One region of the Pseudoalteromonas sp. Bsw20308 genome, then DNA from elsewhere that is predicted to be linked to it. Evidence: predicted binding sites of a transcription regulator. Region 1 holds the regulator's gene; each other region holds the start of a gene.
The links. The regulator sigma-54, encoded in region 1, starts transcription at its own class of promoters, with help from an activator protein. The targets are predictions, from matches to a motif close to GTTGGCACGNNNNTNGNNT.
Positions count from the first base shown of each region.

Region 2: the regulator sigma-54 is predicted to act here: its motif matches at 939-957, upstream of D172_RS02945 (BON domain-containing protein).
Region 3: the regulator sigma-54 is predicted to act here: its motif matches at 3,215-3,233, upstream of D172_RS09915 (EF-hand domain-containing protein).

Region 1 is NZ_CP013138.1:801,609-807,684, reverse strand. Features, by position in the region: gene D172_RS03440 (calcium/sodium antiporter) at 1-617, shown strand, start outside; gene D172_RS03435 (KpsF/GutQ family sugar-phosphate isomerase) at 621-1,592, shown strand; gene kdsC (3-deoxy-manno-octulosonate-8-phosphatase KdsC) at 1,593-2,144, shown strand; gene lptC (LPS export ABC transporter periplasmic protein LptC) at 2,141-2,695, shown strand; gene lptA (lipopolysaccharide transport periplasmic protein LptA) at 2,685-3,227, shown strand; gene lptB (LPS export ABC transporter ATP-binding protein) at 3,224-3,949, shown strand; gene D172_RS03410 (RNA polymerase factor sigma-54) at 4,019-5,518, shown strand; gene hpf (ribosome hibernation promoting factor) at 5,545-5,832, shown strand; gene ptsN (PTS IIA-like nitrogen regulatory protein PtsN) at 5,837-6,076, shown strand, end outside.
Region 2 is NZ_CP013138.1:692,624-698,699, forward strand. Features, by position in the region: gene D172_RS02940 (hypothetical protein) at 1-470, shown strand, start outside; gene D172_RS02945 (BON domain-containing protein) at 545-865, opposite strand; gene srmB (ATP-dependent RNA helicase SrmB) at 1,300-2,526, opposite strand; gene D172_RS02955 (tRNA1(Val) (adenine(37)-N6)-methyltransferase) at 2,602-3,300, shown strand; gene D172_RS02960 (alpha-amylase) at 3,457-5,466, shown strand; gene D172_RS02965 (DUF2147 domain-containing protein) at 5,611-6,057, shown strand.
Region 3 is NZ_CP013138.1:2,320,470-2,326,545, forward strand. Features, by position in the region: gene D172_RS09895 (VolA/Pla-1 family phospholipase) at 1-6, opposite strand, end outside; gene D172_RS09900 (YciK family oxidoreductase) at 213-959, shown strand; gene rluB (23S rRNA pseudouridine(2605) synthase RluB) at 1,045-1,914, opposite strand; gene scpB (SMC-Scp complex subunit ScpB) at 1,911-2,501, opposite strand; gene D172_RS09915 (EF-hand domain-containing protein) at 2,653-3,174, opposite strand; gene D172_RS09920 (hypothetical protein) at 3,398-3,829, opposite strand; partial or broken gene xthA (exodeoxyribonuclease III) at 4,070-4,875, shown strand; gene D172_RS09930 (energy-coupling factor ABC transporter permease) at 4,881-5,528, shown strand; gene D172_RS09935 (putative RNA methyltransferase) at 5,525-6,076, shown strand, end outside.

The DNA.
Region 1 (6,076 bases):
TTTTTTCAGACAATTATTTTTCATTAGCCGAAGGTATCGCCTTACTTATTGGCTTTATCGTGTTTATAGGCGGTTTGATTATTATTTCACTGCGCGCAAAAAACCAAGATGACCCATTTATAACCGAAGCCTGTGACGACGTACCTAACGATGTACCAACTAAAAAAGCGGTATTTTGGTTAGTTATTGGCATGGTTCTACTCCCTGTTAGCTCACATTTTTTAATTGGTTCCGCAGTCGACATAGCTAAATACTTTGGCCTAAGCGATCTAGTCATTGGCTTAACTATTATTGCCATTGGCACGAGCTTACCGGAGCTTGCAGCTTCAATTGCCGGTGTATTAAAAAATGAAGATGATTTAGCTCTAGGCAATATTGTTGGTTCAAACATTTTTAATATATTGGCTGTGTTACCGCTCGCAGGTATTATTAATCCATCCATTATCGATCCGTCAGTAGCGAGTCGAGATATACTCATTATGATTGGTGCAACATTTGCTCTTATCATCATGTCATTGAACTTTAGAGGCACCCAACGCATCAATAGAGTGGAAGGTGGCTTATTGCTTATCGCATTTTTGGGCTACCAAGGGTATATTTTTAGTCAAGTAGGGTAAATAATGACGACGCTGAACTTTATCGAACAGGGTCTTCGTGTTCTCAATATTGAACGCCAAGCACTTAATGACATAGCGCAATATGTAGATGAAAATTTTCATCAAGCATGCCAATTAATGTTTGACTGCGAAGGTCGAATTATTGTTATTGGCATGGGTAAATCAGGCCATATAGGTAATAAAATTGCAGCAACACTTGCAAGTACAGGAAGCCCTGCCTTTTTTGTACACCCAGGCGAAGCTAGCCATGGCGATTTAGGAATGATCACCAAAAACGATGTTGTCATGCTTATTTCAAACTCAGGTGAGACGAGTGAAGTTTTAAATATTATCCCTGTTTTAAAACGCCTTGGCGCAAAAATAATCGCCATGACAGGCAATACTAAATCGACCATGGCAACACATGCAAATGTACATGTATGCATTAAAGTAGAAAAAGAAGCATGCTCTTTAGGGTTAGCACCAACGGCGAGCACTACAGCGACTCTTGCTATGGGCGATGCGATGGCAGTGGCTCTGTTAGAAGCTCGTGGTTTTACCGCCGATGATTTTGCGCTTTCTCACCCTGGGGGCAGTTTAGGCAAACGATTATTACTAACCTTAAAAGATGTTATGCACAGCGGCGCAAATACACCTATTATTAGCGTTTCACAAACCGTAAAAGATGCACTTATTGAAATGTCAGCCAAAGGCCTTGGTATGACAGCCATTGTTGATAAAAGTAATCAGCTCGTGGGATTATTTACCGACGGTGATTTACGCCGTATTTTAGAGCAAAGACTAGATATTCATACAACACAAATAGACCTTGTTATGACTAGGTCATGCACAACAGCGACACAAGATATTTTAGCTGCTGAAGCGCTTAATATAATGGAACACAAACGTATAAATGGCTTGATTGTTGTTAATGAGCAAAACCAGCCTATTGGCGCACTAAATATGCAAGACTTATTAAAAGCAGGAGTATTATAAATGCAATTTGAAGAACTCTATCAACCGCTGAGTGCTGATGCAAAAGCACGTGCTAAAAAAGTAAAACTACTTATATGCGATATTGATGGTGTATTTTCTGATGGCCGAATTTATCTTGGCAATCAAGGTGAAGAGCTCAAAGCATTTAATACAAAAGATGGTTTTGGCATTAAAGCGCTTATAAACAGTGGCTTTGAAGTGGCTGTTATTACTGGTCGCCATTCGCAGATAGTGCAACAACGTATGACCAGTTTAACAGTACAACATATTTATCAAGGTCAAGAAAACAAGCTTATTGCTTACGAAGAGCTAAAAAACAAGCTTCACCTAAGTGATGATCAAATTGCCTACATTGGTGATGATGGCCCCGATATGCCAGTAATGGAATTAGTCGGGTTTGCCGTTGCAGTTAACGATGCTCACCCACTAATCAAGCGTTTATCACATTACACGACACAGATGCTGGGTGGTTTTGGCGCAGTGAGAGAACTAACCGACTTACTTATGCTAGAGAACGACAAACCACTTACTAGCAAAGGTACTAGTTCATGAATACAGCGCGCATAATTTTAAGCGTTTTATTCATCAGCTGTATGGTTTGGCTTTGGTACCCTTATTTTGCACAAACAAATATGACAGCTCAGGTTGAAGCTGAAGTTATCGCTAAGCCTGATTATATTGCTATTGAGCTAAAACAAACGGCCTATGATGAAAATGGTAAAATTAATCATAAAGTTACAGCTGCTAAAATGGAATTATATCAACAGTTAGGCTTTACCTTTTTTGAAAAGCCCATTTTCACCTTATATAACGAAAAACAAACATGGCGAATAAATGCAGACGAAGCAACGTTATATGAAGGAAAACAATTAATTTTAGAAGGTAACGTGGTTGCCAAGAATCTTACTGATAATGCAATGATAGACAAGATTAATGCGGATAATATTCAAGTAGATATAAAACTACTCACGATGCGTTCAGAGCAACCCGTTATTGTTACGGGACCCAATTTAAAGATCACCGGTAAAGGCCTTGAAGCCGATTTAAAAACTGAAGTGATAAAACTTATTAACCATACGCGAACTATATATTATGACCAATAAAATTTCAAAAATACTTATTATTCCGACACTTATACTAGCTTTCAACCTTAGCGCTGCTGAACAAGCGATTCAACCTGCAGCGAATCAAATATCAATAAGTGCCGACAAACAAGAAGGCCAATTAAAAGAAAACGTCGGAATTTTTGAAAAAAATGTTGAGATTATTCACGGCAACCGCCGTATTACAGCCGACCGTTTAGAAGTACATAAACGTGATGAATTAGGCGATAATAAACAGCTACTAATTGCAACTGGTAGCCCTGCATATTTCGAAGAAAAACAAACTGATGGCACTATAATGAGCGCCAGCGCAAACGAAGTTCGTTATGATGTAGCTAAACGATTTTTAACCCTTATTGGCGATGCACAAGTATCGCAAGCGGGTCAAAAAATAAATGCCAAGAGTATTACTTACGATATGCAACAGCAATTAATTAGCGCTGAAAAAGACGAAAACTCAACCGATCGTGTGCATACTATTTTAGTACCTATTGAGACTAAAAAAGAAAAAAACGATAAAGGTCAGCCATGAGTACATTAAAAGCAGAACTATTAGCTAAAAGTTATAAAGGCCGTGAAGTTGTAAAAAATGTAGGTCTGGAAGTAAAGGCTGGCAGCATAGTCGGGTTACTTGGCCCTAATGGTGCAGGTAAAACCACAACGTTTTATATGATTGTAGGCCTTGTACCTAGTGATAAAGGCAAGATTTCTATCGACGATAACGATATTACTCTTTTACCTATGCATAGTCGTGCTAGATTAGGCATTGGTTACTTACCCCAAGAATCATCAATTTTTAGAAAGCTTACTGTTTATCAAAATTTAATGGCTATTTTAGAAACACGTAAAGAGCTAAATAAGCAAGCAAGAGAAGACACACTTAACAATTTATTAGATGAATTTAGTATTCAGCACATTCGTGATAGCCAAGGTATGGCATTATCAGGAGGCGAGCGTCGCCGAGTTGAAATAGCGCGAGCACTAGCCGCTGATCCTAAATTTATATTGCTTGATGAGCCTTTTGCTGGTGTTGACCCTATTTCAGTGTTAGATATAAAGAAAATAATAGAACATCTTAAAAATCGTGGTATTGGTGTGTTAATTACCGACCATAATGTAAGAGAAACTCTTGATGTTTGCGAAAAAGCCTACATAGTTTCTCATGGTGAGTTAATTGCTTCTGGTACACCAGAGCACGTATTAAACGATAAAACAGTACGTGATGTTTATTTAGGCGAACAATTTAGGCTGTAACATTTACGCCATGTCTTTAAGCATCTGCTAGTATTAATTATAACAACATAAAAGGATTGTTAGAGATACATGAGGCAATCATTACAGCTGCGCATGGGCCAGCAACTTACAATGACTCCACAGCTGCAACAAGCAATTCGCCTGCTGCAACTCAGTACATTGGATCTCCAGCAAGAAATACAAGAAGCACTCGACAGCAACCCCCTATTAGAGGTTGAAGAGCAAGATTACGCCGAAGATTCTGCTGGTAAAAACGAGCAAAAAGCAGATAACGACGATGTAACTGTTAGCGCAAATGCTGATGATGTTCCGAGCGAATATGAGCAAGACAGTGGTGAAGCACTTGCTAAAGATACGCTAAGTGATGAAATGGCTATGGATGTTAGTTGGGATGAATATATGAGCGCAGCCCCAGCGTCATCATCAGGACCAATGCCTGAAGATGAATCTATATACCAAGGCTCCTCAACTGAAACGCTCCATGAATACCTAATGTGGCAACTACAACTGACTCCCTTTAGTCCTACCGATGAAGCGATTGCGATTGCGATTGTTGAAGCCGTAGATGATTCGGGTATTTTAACGCTGAGCTGCGAAGAAATTTTAGAAAGTTTTAATCAAGAGAACGAAGAAGACAACGAAGTTGAACTTGACGAAATAGAAGCTGTTTTAAAACGAATTCAATTGTTTGACCCTGTTGGTATTGCAGCACGTAGTTTACAAGAATGCTTATGTATTCAGCTGAACCAATACGATAAAGAAACACCCTATATTAATGAAACAAAAATGATTTTAACCGAGCACATTGATCTATTAGCTGCTCGCGACTATCGTACATTAATGAAAAAAACAAAGCTCAAAGAAGAAGAGCTTAAAGAAATAATGACTTTAATACATACTCTTAGCCCAAAACCGGCGGATACTATAGTTAGAGAAGAATCTGAGTATGTAATTCCTGATGTATCGGTGAAAAAAATAAAAGGTCGCTGGGTTGTTGAACTAAACCCAGATAGCATGCCTAAAATCAGAGTCAACAGCCAATATGCAGCAATGTCACGCACCGTTAAATCAAGTGGTGATAGCCAGTTTATTCGCTCGCATCTACAAGAAGCTAAATGGTTTATTAAAAGTTTAGAAAGTAGAAACGATACACTATTAAAAGTAACTAATTGTATTGTTAAGCAACAACAAGGTTTTTTTGAGCATGGCCCCGAAGCCATGAAACCAATGGTTTTAAATGATGTAGCAGAAATGGTAGAAATGCACGAATCAACTATTTCACGCGTAACAACTCAAAAATATATGCATACACCTCGCGGTATTTTTGAGCTTAAATATTTTTTCTCAAGCCATGTAAGTACTGAAAATGGAGGCGAATGCTCATCAACAGCAATACGCGCTCTCATTAAAAAATTAATCGCAGCAGAAAACTCAGCAAAACCATTGAGTGATAGTAAAATTGCAGATATATTAGCTGAGCAAGGAATAAAAGTAGCGAGACGTACAATCGCAAAATATCGCGAATCTCTAGCTATTCCACCGTCAAATCAGCGAAAAAGTTTGATTTAAGACGCTAAACAAAGAGGGTAATGCTTATGCAACTAAACTTAACTGGTCGTCACGTAGAAGTAACTGATTCATTAAGAGATTATGTAAATACCAAATTTGCGAAGCTAGAAAGACACTCAGATCATATTAATAATGTTCATGTCATTCTTGATATAGAAAAATTAAACCAAAAAGCTGAGGCAACGATTCATGTAAGTGGAGCTGAGTTATTTGCCTCTACTGAACATCAAGATATGTACGCCGCCATTGACTCGCTGATTGACAAGCTCGATCGCCAAGTTATTAAACACAAAGAGAAGCTTGCTCGACACTAATATTATGAAATTAAGTTCACTTATATGCCAGGACTGCAGCAGAGCTGCGGTCCTTTTTAATAGTAAAAAAAGAATTTTAGAGTTCATCAGTCAACTTGCTCATGACAAGCTCCCATATCTTTCTCAACAAGATATTCTCAGCGCCTTAATGAATAGAGAAAAACTGGGAAGCACTGGTATAGGAAGAGGTATTGCAATCCCTCATGGGCGAATGAGCGGTGCAGAAGAGCCTTTAGCACTCGTA
Region 2 (6,076 bases), 110 kb from region 1:
AGCAGTTACGAGAATTTTGCAGATCGGATGGTATTTTATGCGCTAGGGAAAAGTCTGAAAGTAACTTTGTTAGTTGGTCTCCCGATGGTGAGTTTTTAGCCGTTTTTGCAGGTGACACCCAAGGTTTTTGGTTTTTACCAACAATTGAAATAACCAAGTCTGCATTTAATGAAAGTCATATACTCAAGGTTGGACTTCATCAAACAACTAACCAGTTTAATATCGGTTTGTTTCATCAAACCGGTGGATGGTTGAATAACGAACAATATATTTTTTCAGCTGGTTTGAGTGGCAATAATTTTATTTATAAGTTCAACACAAAAACAAAGGAGCTTAAGGGTTTTCCTTTTGAGCTAAATGAAGATTCTACAGTGAGCAATTTCGAAGAAGTATTTGTTGATAGTTATTCTTCGCAAAAAAGTAGTTTTAAAATAAGTGATGTGACTAAACAATTAAAAATATTAAAATAAAAAAGCGCAGCTTGTGTTGGAGTAACAAGCCGCGCTTACGAATTAGTTATATAAATAGGTTTATGTGGTACGTATTAAATAACGCTAATTTTATTACGAATGATTTTAACCCCATCCATATTTTCTAAAAACTTTTGAGCTAATGCGCGCTGAAAACCAGTTTGTGCTTCACCGTATAAATCTACTTCACCATTTTTTACCTGCACACGAATATCACTTAACGCTAAGTTAGGATTAGTTCGTAGGGTGTTGGTGATAGTTTGTTGTAGGTTAGGTTGAGTGGCTACACTGCTTACTACTGCCATGTTGGTTGCTGCACTTACCTTTGTAGCGCAAGCTAATAAAAATAAACAACAAAATGATACTAAAGCGATAGTTAACTTGAAGCGGTTCATAACTTAATCCTTACATTACGGTGAGTAGTGCAGCCACAAAATGGAAATTCCATCGGCTAGGTTATCTTTGTAGTTACAATTTCGGTGCCAATATTAACACTATGAAATATAAGGTAATTTTATTAAGTGGGAATTAAGGTGGGCAAAAATTACATTTAAATGGGTATGAGTTACATGCTTGGGTTACATATGTAATACCAATTCGCTTAATTAAGTGATTTATTTTGAGGTAAGAAAATCGTGTCGATAACAAGGCAAAAATTTCGTTATTTAGTTGTTCTATATTAGAATTTTTTAACGCAGTTAGCGTCAGATTTAATCCTTAAAATTGATTAAGTATTATTGCGGATTGGTATAATGGTACAAACACCAGAGCCTGTAAGGCTTGCATTAAAAAGCCGGCAAAAGCCGGCTTAGTATAAAAATGTTTTAGGTTACTTCTTCTTTTTAACCTTGGCCTTTTTCTTGGCTTTCATTTTTACTGGATCTTTACGCTTTTTAGCCGGTGGCTTAGCTTCTTTATGCTGTGGCTCAACACCTCTAATTACACGGCGTTTTAACTTTTGCTCAACGTAGCGCTCTACTTTATATAAAATACCAATATCGTGTGCTTCAACTAGTGATATTGCTATGCCTTTTTTACCAGCACGGCCAGTACGACCAATACGGTGTACATATACGTCGGCAGTGCGCGGCATATCAAAGTTAATAACGTGACTAATGTCAGATACGTCAATACCACGTGCAGCTACGTCGGTAGCAACTAATATGCTTGTTTTACCACTGTGGAAGTTTTCCATGGCTTTCATACGTTTGTCTTGTGGCATTTCGCCGCGTAACCACGCTGCTTTTACATCATTAGTTGTAAGTTCACCAATCAATGTTTCTAAGCGTTCGCGAGTTTTAACAAACACAATTGCTTTAGTCACGTCAGGATTTTTTAGCGTGTTAACTAACAATTCAAGCTTATGATGGTAATCGTCGGCTAAATGTACCCACTGATGAATTTTTGCTTTTTCTTTACGTGACGATTCGGCTTCTAATAGAGCTGGGTCGTTTAATGTTTTTTCAGCAAACCTTTCTACGCTGTCACCTTCAAGTGTTGCTGAGAATAAAAAACATTGGCGACGATTTTTAGCTTCGTCACAAATACGGCTCATTTCTTTTTTGAAACCCATATCTAACATGCGATCTGCTTCATCAATAATAAGCATTTCTACATGTTCAGCATGAAAGTTTTCGGTTTCTAGGTATTCCATTAATCGACCTGGTGTGGCGATTAAAATATCGTTATTTTTTTCGAAAATTTCTTTATGCGTGCCGTAGTTAATACCGCCTGTTACTACACCAATTTTTAGGTGTGTGCGTTTAGCTAGCAGTTCACATTGTTCATGAATTTGATAAGCCAACTCACGAGTCGGGGTCATAACGAGGACGCGCGCAAAACCAGGGTCACGACGTGGGAAATCCAGTAAGTACTGAATAGCCGGAATTAAAAATGCCGCTGTTTTACCTGTACCAGTAGGCGCAGATGCTAAAATATCGCGCCCCTGTAGTGCTTCAGGAATAGCTTGTTGTTGAATGCTGGTTGGCGTCTCGTAGCCCATTTTATTAATGGCATCGAGTAGCTTGTTATCAAGATCAAATTCAGAAAATTGCATAGAGTGTCTAAAATAAGGGACAATTACCCTGATTATACGCGCTATGCTGCGCTTGGTGAATGAAAAGGTGAAAAAATGTCTGGTTTTGTATTTAAACAATTTAAAGTTGAACACGACCACTGTGCAATGAAAGTTTCTACCGATGGCATTTTGCTTGGCGCATGGGCTAATTTAAGTGGTGCAAAGTCATTACTTGATATAGGCACAGGCACCGGCTTACTAGCATTAATGTGTAAGCAGCGCAGTAATGAGCTTGATATAACTGCGGTAGAAATTGACGAAAGCGCCCATACCCAAGCATTACAAAATATAGCTAATAGCCCGTGGCCAACAATAAGTATTAAGCACCAAACTATTCAAAGCTTTAGTAGTGAAGTTAAATTTGACGTGGTTATTTCTAATCCGCCGTATTTTAATCACAGTTTAAAAGGCGAGAATACTGCGCGTAATACCGCGCGCCATACCGACGGCTTAAGTTTTGAAGAGTTAATAAATGCGTTTAAACGTCTAAGCCATAGTCGCTCTCGCTTTAACTTAATACTCCCAAGCGTTGAAGGCGCATTATTTATTGAGCTTGCTACTCAAAATGGGCTTTATTTAAATACTCATTGCCAAGTAAAAGCCACGCCCAATAAAGATATTAGCCGCAGTTTAATGGCATTTAGCTACGTAAAAAGCGATATAGAATCATCAACCCTGTGTATTAGAAACTTAGATAATACCTACACTGCTGATTATATAGCTCTGTGCAAAACATTTTATTTAAAAATGTAAGTTACTTTGTAATGAAGGTTATTTAGTAATAAAGGATAGTTTACCCGTTATGCATACGTATTCAGTTTTTATTTTATCAACTATAAGCCTAGTGTTAACCACTTGTAAATAACATCGAGTAGTTGTTTTGCTCGCTCAACAATTGGACCACACACTATGAAACTCAATAAAATAATCACCACCGCAGGTTTAAGTCTAGGGTTGCTCTTACCGAGTATTGCCACAGCTACGCCCACCACATTTGTGCATTTGTTTGAATGGAATTGGCAAGATGTAGCGCAAGAATGTGAACAGTATTTAGGACCAAAAGGCTATGCTGCAGTGCAGGTATCGCCACCTAATGAACACATTACAGGAGGCCAATGGTGGACACGCTATCAGCCTGTAAGTTATGAACTGCAAAGTCGTGGCGGTAACCGTGCACAGTTTATTGATATGGTAAATCGCTGTAGTGCAGCTGGGGTTGATATTTACGTCGATACGCTTATTAACCATATGGCAGCAGGAAGTGGCACAGGCACAGCGGGTAATAGTTTTGGTAATAAAAGCTTTCCTATTTATAGCCCACAAGATTTTCATGAAAGTTGTACCATTAATAGCTCTGATTATGGCAACGATCGCTACCGAGTACAAAATTGTGAACTCGTTGGACTTGCCGATTTAGATACCGCTTCAAACTATGTGCAAAATACCATTGCAGCATATATTAACGACTTACAAGCTATTGGCGTAAAAGGCTTTCGGTTTGATGCTTCTAAACATGTTGCCGCAAGCGATATCCAAAGTTTAATGGCCAAAGTAAATGGCTCGCCAGTGGTTTTTCAAGAAGTGATTGATCAAGGTGGAGAGGCTGTTGGCGCCTCTGAATATTTAAGCACTGGTTTAGTAACTGAATTTAAATATAGCACTGAGCTTGGTAATACTTTTAGAAACGGCTCGCTTGCATGGCTGAGTAATTTTGGCGAAGGGTGGGGCTTTATGCCTAGCTCTTCTGCGGTGGTTTTTGTAGATAATCACGATAATCAACGTGGTCATGGCGGCGCTGGTAATGTAATTACCTTTGAGGATGGCCGCTTATATGACTTAGCCAATGTATTTATGTTGGCTTATCCGTACGGTTATCCAAAAGTAATGTCGAGTTATGATTTTCATGGTGATACAGATGCTGGTGGGCCAAACGTACCTGTACATAATAATGGTAACTTAGAGTGTTTTGCTAGTAATTGGAAGTGTGAGCATCGCTGGTCATATATTGCAGGCGGGGTCGATTTTAGAAATAACACCGCCGACAATTGGGCAGTAACAAATTGGTGGGATAACACGAATAATCAAATATCATTTGGTCGAGGTAGCTCGGGTCATATGGCTATTAACAAAGAAGACTCAACACTCATTGCAACGGTGCAAACAGACATGGCGCCTGGGCAATACTGTAATGTGCTAAAAGGCGAGTTGTCGGCTGATGCTAAAAGTTGTAGTGGCGAGGTTATAACGGTTAATTCCGACGGTACTATTAATCTCAATATTGGTGCTTGGGATGCAATGGCAATTCATAAAAATGCCAAGTTAAATACAAGCTCTGTGCCAAATACAGGGAGTGACTGGCAACGCACGGTTATTTTTATTAATGCACAAACGCAAAGTGGACAAGATATGTTTTTGCGCGGTGGTGTAGATCACGCTTATGCAAACGCAAATCTGGGTCGAAATTGCCAAACAAGTAATTTTGAGTGTGCAATGCCTATTCGTCATAATAATTTAAAAAACGTGACAACAAGCCCTTGGAAAGCAAATGATAACTACCTTGATTGGTATGGCATAGAAAATGGGCAAAGTAGCGAAGCAGAAGGTTCTGCGACCGACTGGACAGCGAATGTTTGGCCAGCAGGTTGGGGCGCTGAAAAAACGGTAAACACAGATGGTTTTGGTGTGACATCTTTAAATATATGGGGCGAACACTATTGGATGCTTGATGTAGATATGGATTGCAGTAAAGCGGTTAATGGATGGTTTGAACTAAAAGCATTCATTAAAAACGGCCAAGGATGGGAGACTGCTATTGCTCAAAACAATACACCTTATACAAGCACTAATCATATGGCGCAATGCGGAAAAATTAATAAATTTGAGTTTAATAACTCAAGTGTAGCCATTCGTAGTTTTTAAAAAATAAATAAAAAGCCTATATTTGAACCTAAGCCTAAGCTAATGATTATTAGTTTAGGTTTTTTAGGTACTGTTCTTTCATAGTGTGTTTATAAATCACCTGTTATGATTCACTCATTAGTTACATTGAATTAAGACAACACAATGAAAAAATTAAATAAAATAATACTACTAAGTACATTCTCTGCGGTTGTTTTGGCAAGCCAAAGTGCACTGGCAGCCATGACCCCAGTTGGGCTTTGGAAAACGATTGACGAGGATACAAACCAAGCTAAGTCGTATGTACGTATTACCCAAACCAACGGTACTTTAAGCGGTAAAGTTGAAACTATTCTAGACCCTACAAAACAAAATGATATATGCAATAAATGTGATGATGAGCTAAAAGATCAGCCTATTTTAGGAATGACTATTATTACTGATGTAAAAGCTGAGGATGATGACGTTTGGGGAGATGGCGAAATACTTGACCCAACAAATGGTAAAACCTACACCTTACAGCTCACAGTGCAAGATGAAGGTCAAAAACTTGAAGTACGTGGTTACATTGGCTTTTTTTTCCGTAACCAATATTGGCTAAGGGTTGAGTAATTACTTTGTAGCGTAGCAA
Region 3 (6,076 bases), 1.5 Mb from region 1:
TTTCATATTGTTGGCTCCGCACATATTTTATTTTTATAGTGTGTTTAATCAGTGTATTAAGTTAAAACAATGTAATCAGGTTATTAATGAGACATTAGACCAGTTAAACTTAACGTAAAGTTTCTATTTTCGCCACCTAATTTTGCAATAAATTCGATTACTTCACGTTTTGCTATGTTAAAATTAAAAAAATCATACAATTTGGTACTTTTATGCACACTTATCAAGCAGCTGAAAACGCACTCAAAGATAAAGTTATTTTAATAACAGGCGCCGGCGATGGCATTGGTCGAGTAGCAGCCATTACATATGCAAAGTATGGTGCTACGGTTATTTTATTAGGTAAAACAACTAATAAACTTGAATGTGTTTACGATGAAATTGTTAATGCAGGTTATCCTAAACCTGCAATTGTGCCTATGGATTTAAAAGGCGCAACGAAGCAAAACTACCGCGACCTTGCCGCAACGATTGAATATCAGTTTGGCCGCCTAGATGGGCTTCTTAATAATGCCGGTATTTTAGGCTCGCTTGGCCCACTTGAGCATTTTTGCTCATCTACGTTCGAAAATATAATGAAAGTGAACGTGACTGCACAAGCGATGATCACTAAAGCCTTGTTTCCGGTTCTTCGTAAATCTGATAATGCATCAATCGTATTCACATCATCAGGTGTTGGTCGCAAAGGCCGTGAATTTTGGGGACCTTATGCCATTTCGAAATTTGCAGTAGAAGGCATGATGCAAACATGGGCATGTGAAGTAGGTAAAACAAACATTCGTGTAAACTGTATTAACCCAGGTGCTACGCGCACTTCAATGCGAGCGGCTGCATATCCAGGTGAAGATAGAGACGCGCTTGCTACACCAGAGGATTTAATGCCTACCTATTTATATCTAATGAGTGACGATTCTAGTGAAGTGAATGGCGAATCGTTAGATGCTCAGGTAAAAAAATAACTCAGCCTAAGTCCTGTGTTATTTAAAAGCACATTAAAAAAGCCGCAATGAGCGGCTTTTTTGTGTTAAATAAATAACTAATTGATTATTTACGTTTAGTCGGCTTAACACGTTGATTGTGTTTTTTAACTGCTTTACGGATTTGGTTGATTTTAGCGCGTTTATCTTTGCGCTTTTCTGGCATAACAGAAAGCTTAGTCTGCGTCTCGCGACCTAATTTAACGGTTTTACGTAAATAGTTTACCGTTTCTAGATCATACTCCATCCAACCACCTTGCGGTACGCGCTTATCTAGCTCCAATTTACCGTAACGAATACGAATAAGACGAGATACTTCCGCATCTTGAGATTGCCATAAACGGCGGACTTCGCGGTTACGCCCTTCATTTAACGTTACGTTAAACCATCGGTTAACACCTTCGCCACCCATTGGGGTTACAGTCGTGAATTTAGCTGGGCCATCTTCAAGCTCAACACCACGTAGTAGGTTTTTAACCGTTTCGTTGGTTACTTCACCAAATACACGTGCAGAGTATTCACGTTCTACTTCATAACTTGGGTGCATTAAACGGTTTGCTAACTCACCATCATTAGTAAACAGCATCAAACCTGATGTATTAACGTCTAAGCGGCCTACTGCAATCCAACGATCGCCATCAATACGAGGAAGTCGGTCAAATACAGTACGACGCCCTTCTGGATCTTTACGTGTACTTAGCTCACCTTCTGGTTTGTTATACATAATTACACGACAAATTCTATCTGCTTTTTCTTCAATTTTCACAGTGTGTCCGTCAACACGAATTAAGTCTGTTTCCTCAACACGGTCGCCTAACTTTGCCACTTTACCGTTTACACTAACGCGGTTTGCATCAATGTATTTTTCCATTTCACGGCGCGAGCCTACGCCTGCACGGGCTAGGACTTTTTGTAACTTTTCACCTTGTATACTCATTCGGATGGTTCTCTCACAGAAGGATCACTTAATAACTGGTTAATTTTACTTTGCTGCTCTGTTGGCAGCGCTGGTAAATTATCTAAACCTGTTAACGAAAAATAATCTAAAAATTGTTTAGTAGTTGCATATAAAGCCGGTTTACCCGGAACCTCTTTATGCCCTACCACTTTAACCCACTCTCTTTCGAGTAAGGTTTTTATAATATTCGAACCCGTAGTAACTCCCCTTACTTGCTCAATTTCGCCACGTGTAATGGGCTGCCTGTATGCAATAAGCGATAATGTTTCCAGTAAAGCACGTGAATACTTAGGCGCACGTTCTTGCCACAAATTATTTAACCAAGGGCTTAAACTGCTACATGCCTGAAAGCGATAACCACTGCCAACTTCGACTAGACGAATACCACGAGTTTGAAAATGTTCTTGTATAGTATCTATTGCGTCGTTTATTCGCGCCATAGAAATAGCTAAATCTATTAATACTACGTCTTTAAGGTGGCGCTTACTAACAGGCTTATCTGCAACAAAAATAGCTGCTTCAATGATCTCAACTAGTTGTTCATCACTAATTCGCCGACCCGCCATACACACTCTTAACAAATAAAAATACACAGCCATCTATTATGACAGAACAACACCAAACTAGGAAAATATATCTACTAAATAACTAGATTTTAAACACAAAAAAGCCAGTGATTATCACTGGCTTCTAATTTACTCTTTAAAACAACAAATATTAGCTGCGTTTAATTGCTTCTAGTGCGTCATCTTCGGCTACAGCATTACCGTATTTTTTTATGTAACCCTTAAACTCACTTCTGCTGATGCGCTTATCTTGGTTTTCATCCATATAACCAAAATGATTTGAAATATCATCATCGTTGCCTTCAGCAATCGAAATATAACCGTTGCTATCATTATCTAAACTTGAAAAACTACTCTCAATTTTATCAAACTTAGCTATTTCAGCTTTAAACGCTGATTCACTTACGTCACTATCAGTCGCCACTTTACCTGCATTTAGCTGCATGTAGGCGTTAAATTCTTTACGGCTAATTTCATTATCCATATTGGTATCAATATTCGAAAAATGCTCCCAGATGCTATCATCATCCGCTTCGACTTTTGAAATGTAGCCATCGCTGTCGTTGTCCAGGCTTGCAAAATCACTGTCTATTTTCTCAAGGCCTTGATTTGAAGAACAAGCCGCGAGGCTCAAAGATGCTAAAATTGTTGTTGCTAATGTTAACTTTTTCATAAGACGTGTCCTTGTAATTAAATAAATGTCACTTTAGCTAATACAATTCGGATGCCAATGTTAGTTAACTAATTAAAATCAAATAGTTACAAATAAATAGAGTGTTTAATGAACAATTTCAATAAGTTATATCTGAAAACTTTGCAAAGTGCTTTGTAATTTTTGCAAAAAAAAGCCCAGTATATGTAAATATACTGGGCATGCTTTTCAAATCTTTGTGTTATTAAATAGCCGCATTTTGATAACGTTTTACAAAATCAGTTACTTTTTGACCATTACACTTTAGAGAGTTTAAATTACCGATTTTTTGACGAACTGGCGCTAGACCTTGTTTTAAAGCAGTCATACACAGTTGTGTTTCTTGTTGAGTGTCTTTAGCAAACACCTCAACTTTAGTTTTAATCACTTCAGCAGTTGTTCCTTTTTTAGCAATATCACGAATATCTTCGCCATTACACAAAATACTTTGTGAAAAGCGTGATAAAAACACACCATGCTGGGCTGCTTCTTTACGAGCGGCAGAAAAGCCTTCATTGGCACTTAATACACACAATTTAGATTCTATTTTATTATCTTTACTAAAATACGAATTACTTTGTGCCGAGACCGTAGTTGATGCTAGAAGTGCTGCAGCTAAAATTAGTTGTGTTTTCATGTGAGATCCTATTTGAACGAGCTTATTGAGTGATTTCGCGCATTATATAACCTGCTTTTTAGATATCAATTGAATTTTTTATTTATTTAACAAATTAATATAGCATTAACAATGTTTAAACTTTAAGCACCATTTGGTCAACAATTATGCAGCGATTTTCTCCATTTCAGTCATGTTATGTACGCGTAAATACTGATACAATTTGGTGCATTAAATAGAACCAATTTTAAGGTAAATTCAATGAAAGTGATTTCTTTCAATATCAATGGTCTGCGTGCTCGTCTTCATCAATTACAAGCAATTATCGATAAACATCAACCAGACGTAATTGGACTGCAAGAGATTAAGGTTCATGATGAGGCGTTCCCACTAGAAGATGTGCAAAAAATGGGATACCACGTTTATTACCATGGTCAAAAGGCACATTATGGTGTGGCTATGTTATGCAAGAAAGAGCCTAAATCGGTCTTAAAAGGATTTGCTACCGATACAGAGGAATCGCAAAAACGCATGATAAGCGTTACTGTAGAGCAAGAAAACGGTCGTGATTTAACCGTAATGAATGGTTATTTCCCGCAAGGCGATAATATCAATCACGAAACTAAATTTCCTTATAAGCGCCAGTTCTATATTGACTTGATGACTCACCTTGAAACAAACCATACACCCGATCAAGATATAATTGTTATGGGCGATATCAACATATCACCTACCGATTTAGATATTGGTATTGGTGAAGTAAATGCTAAACGTTGGTTAAAAACGGGTAAATGTTCTTTCCAACCGGTAGAGCGTGAATGGCTTGCAACATTACTTAATTGGGGCTTTAAAGACACCTTTAGAGAACAAAACCCAGAAACAGACGATCAATACTCATGGTTTGACTATCGCTCTAAGGGGTTTGTAGATAACCGAGGACTTCGAATAGATGTAGTACTTGCAACTAATGAGCTTGCAGCACGCTGTATAGATACTGGTATTGATTACGAACTGCGCGGTATTGAAAAACCCTCAGATCATGCCCTATATGGTCAACATTTAAGTAATTACTATGCTCAGCATAACAATACAAGGGCTACTTTGGGCCCTTGTAATTATTATTGCCCTACTAAGCTTTGATAAAAAAACATATAAAACATTGCTTAATACGCCAGCCCGTCAAACTGGCGTGCTTGCATGTGCGTTAGTTTTTGCAGTGCTTTGGCGAATAAAAGCAGGAATTTTAACTGGTCTCGATTTACACATATTAGGCGTTACAGCTGCAACATTAATTTTAGGCTGGCGATTGACTATTTTAAGTAGCCTACTTGCCACAGCCCTACTGACTGCATTTGGTCAAATTGAACTTGAACTGTTACCAGTTCAACTGCTTATTGGTGCGTTTATTCCTATTTTACTAAGCTACCTTGGCTTTATAATTAGTTACCAGTATTTACCTCGTCATTTTTTTGTTTATATATTTGTTTGTGCGTTCATAACTGCAGGGGTTATAGCCTGTATAAAAATAAGCCTAGGTGCTTTATTTTACTTAGCTATAGGGCAATACAATTGGCAAGAACTCGCAGATAACTACGTTTATTTAAGTGCCATAATTTGGTTTCCTGAAGCAATGCTCAACGGTATGGCTATAACAGTTATGATCACCTATCGCCCGCATTGGGTAAAAACTTTTTACGATAAGGACTACCTAGACTCATGAGTCTACAATATCAATGCCCACTGTGTAACCACGCACTTTTGAAAACTGATTCAACACTTCGTTGTGCTAACAACCATAGCTTTGATGTTGCTAAAGAGGGCTATGTTAATTTACTGCCTGTGCAACAAAAAAACTCAAAACAACCAGGCGATTCGCTTGAAATGGTACAAGCTAGGCGTGCATTTTTAGAGCGTGGCTATTATGGCTTTTTGCAACAAAACCTTAGCGACATAATCAGTAATATAAGTGCAAATACTATTATTGATTTGGGATGCGGTGAAGGGTTTTATACTCAAGCAATAGCAAGTAAAACAAACGCAGTTGTGTACGGCGTCGACATTTCAAAATCTGCGGTTAAATATGCAGCAAAGCGCTACCCTAATTGCAACTTTAGTGTGGCATCAATTAGCCAAGCGCCTTTTGAAAGCCAATTTGCTGATGTACTTGTTAGCGTATTTGCACCTTTGTTTGAGCAAGAGCTTGAGCGCCTTGCAAATCAAAGTGCAACGTTAGTGGTTGCAAGCCCAGGTCCTTGTCATTTAAAAGAG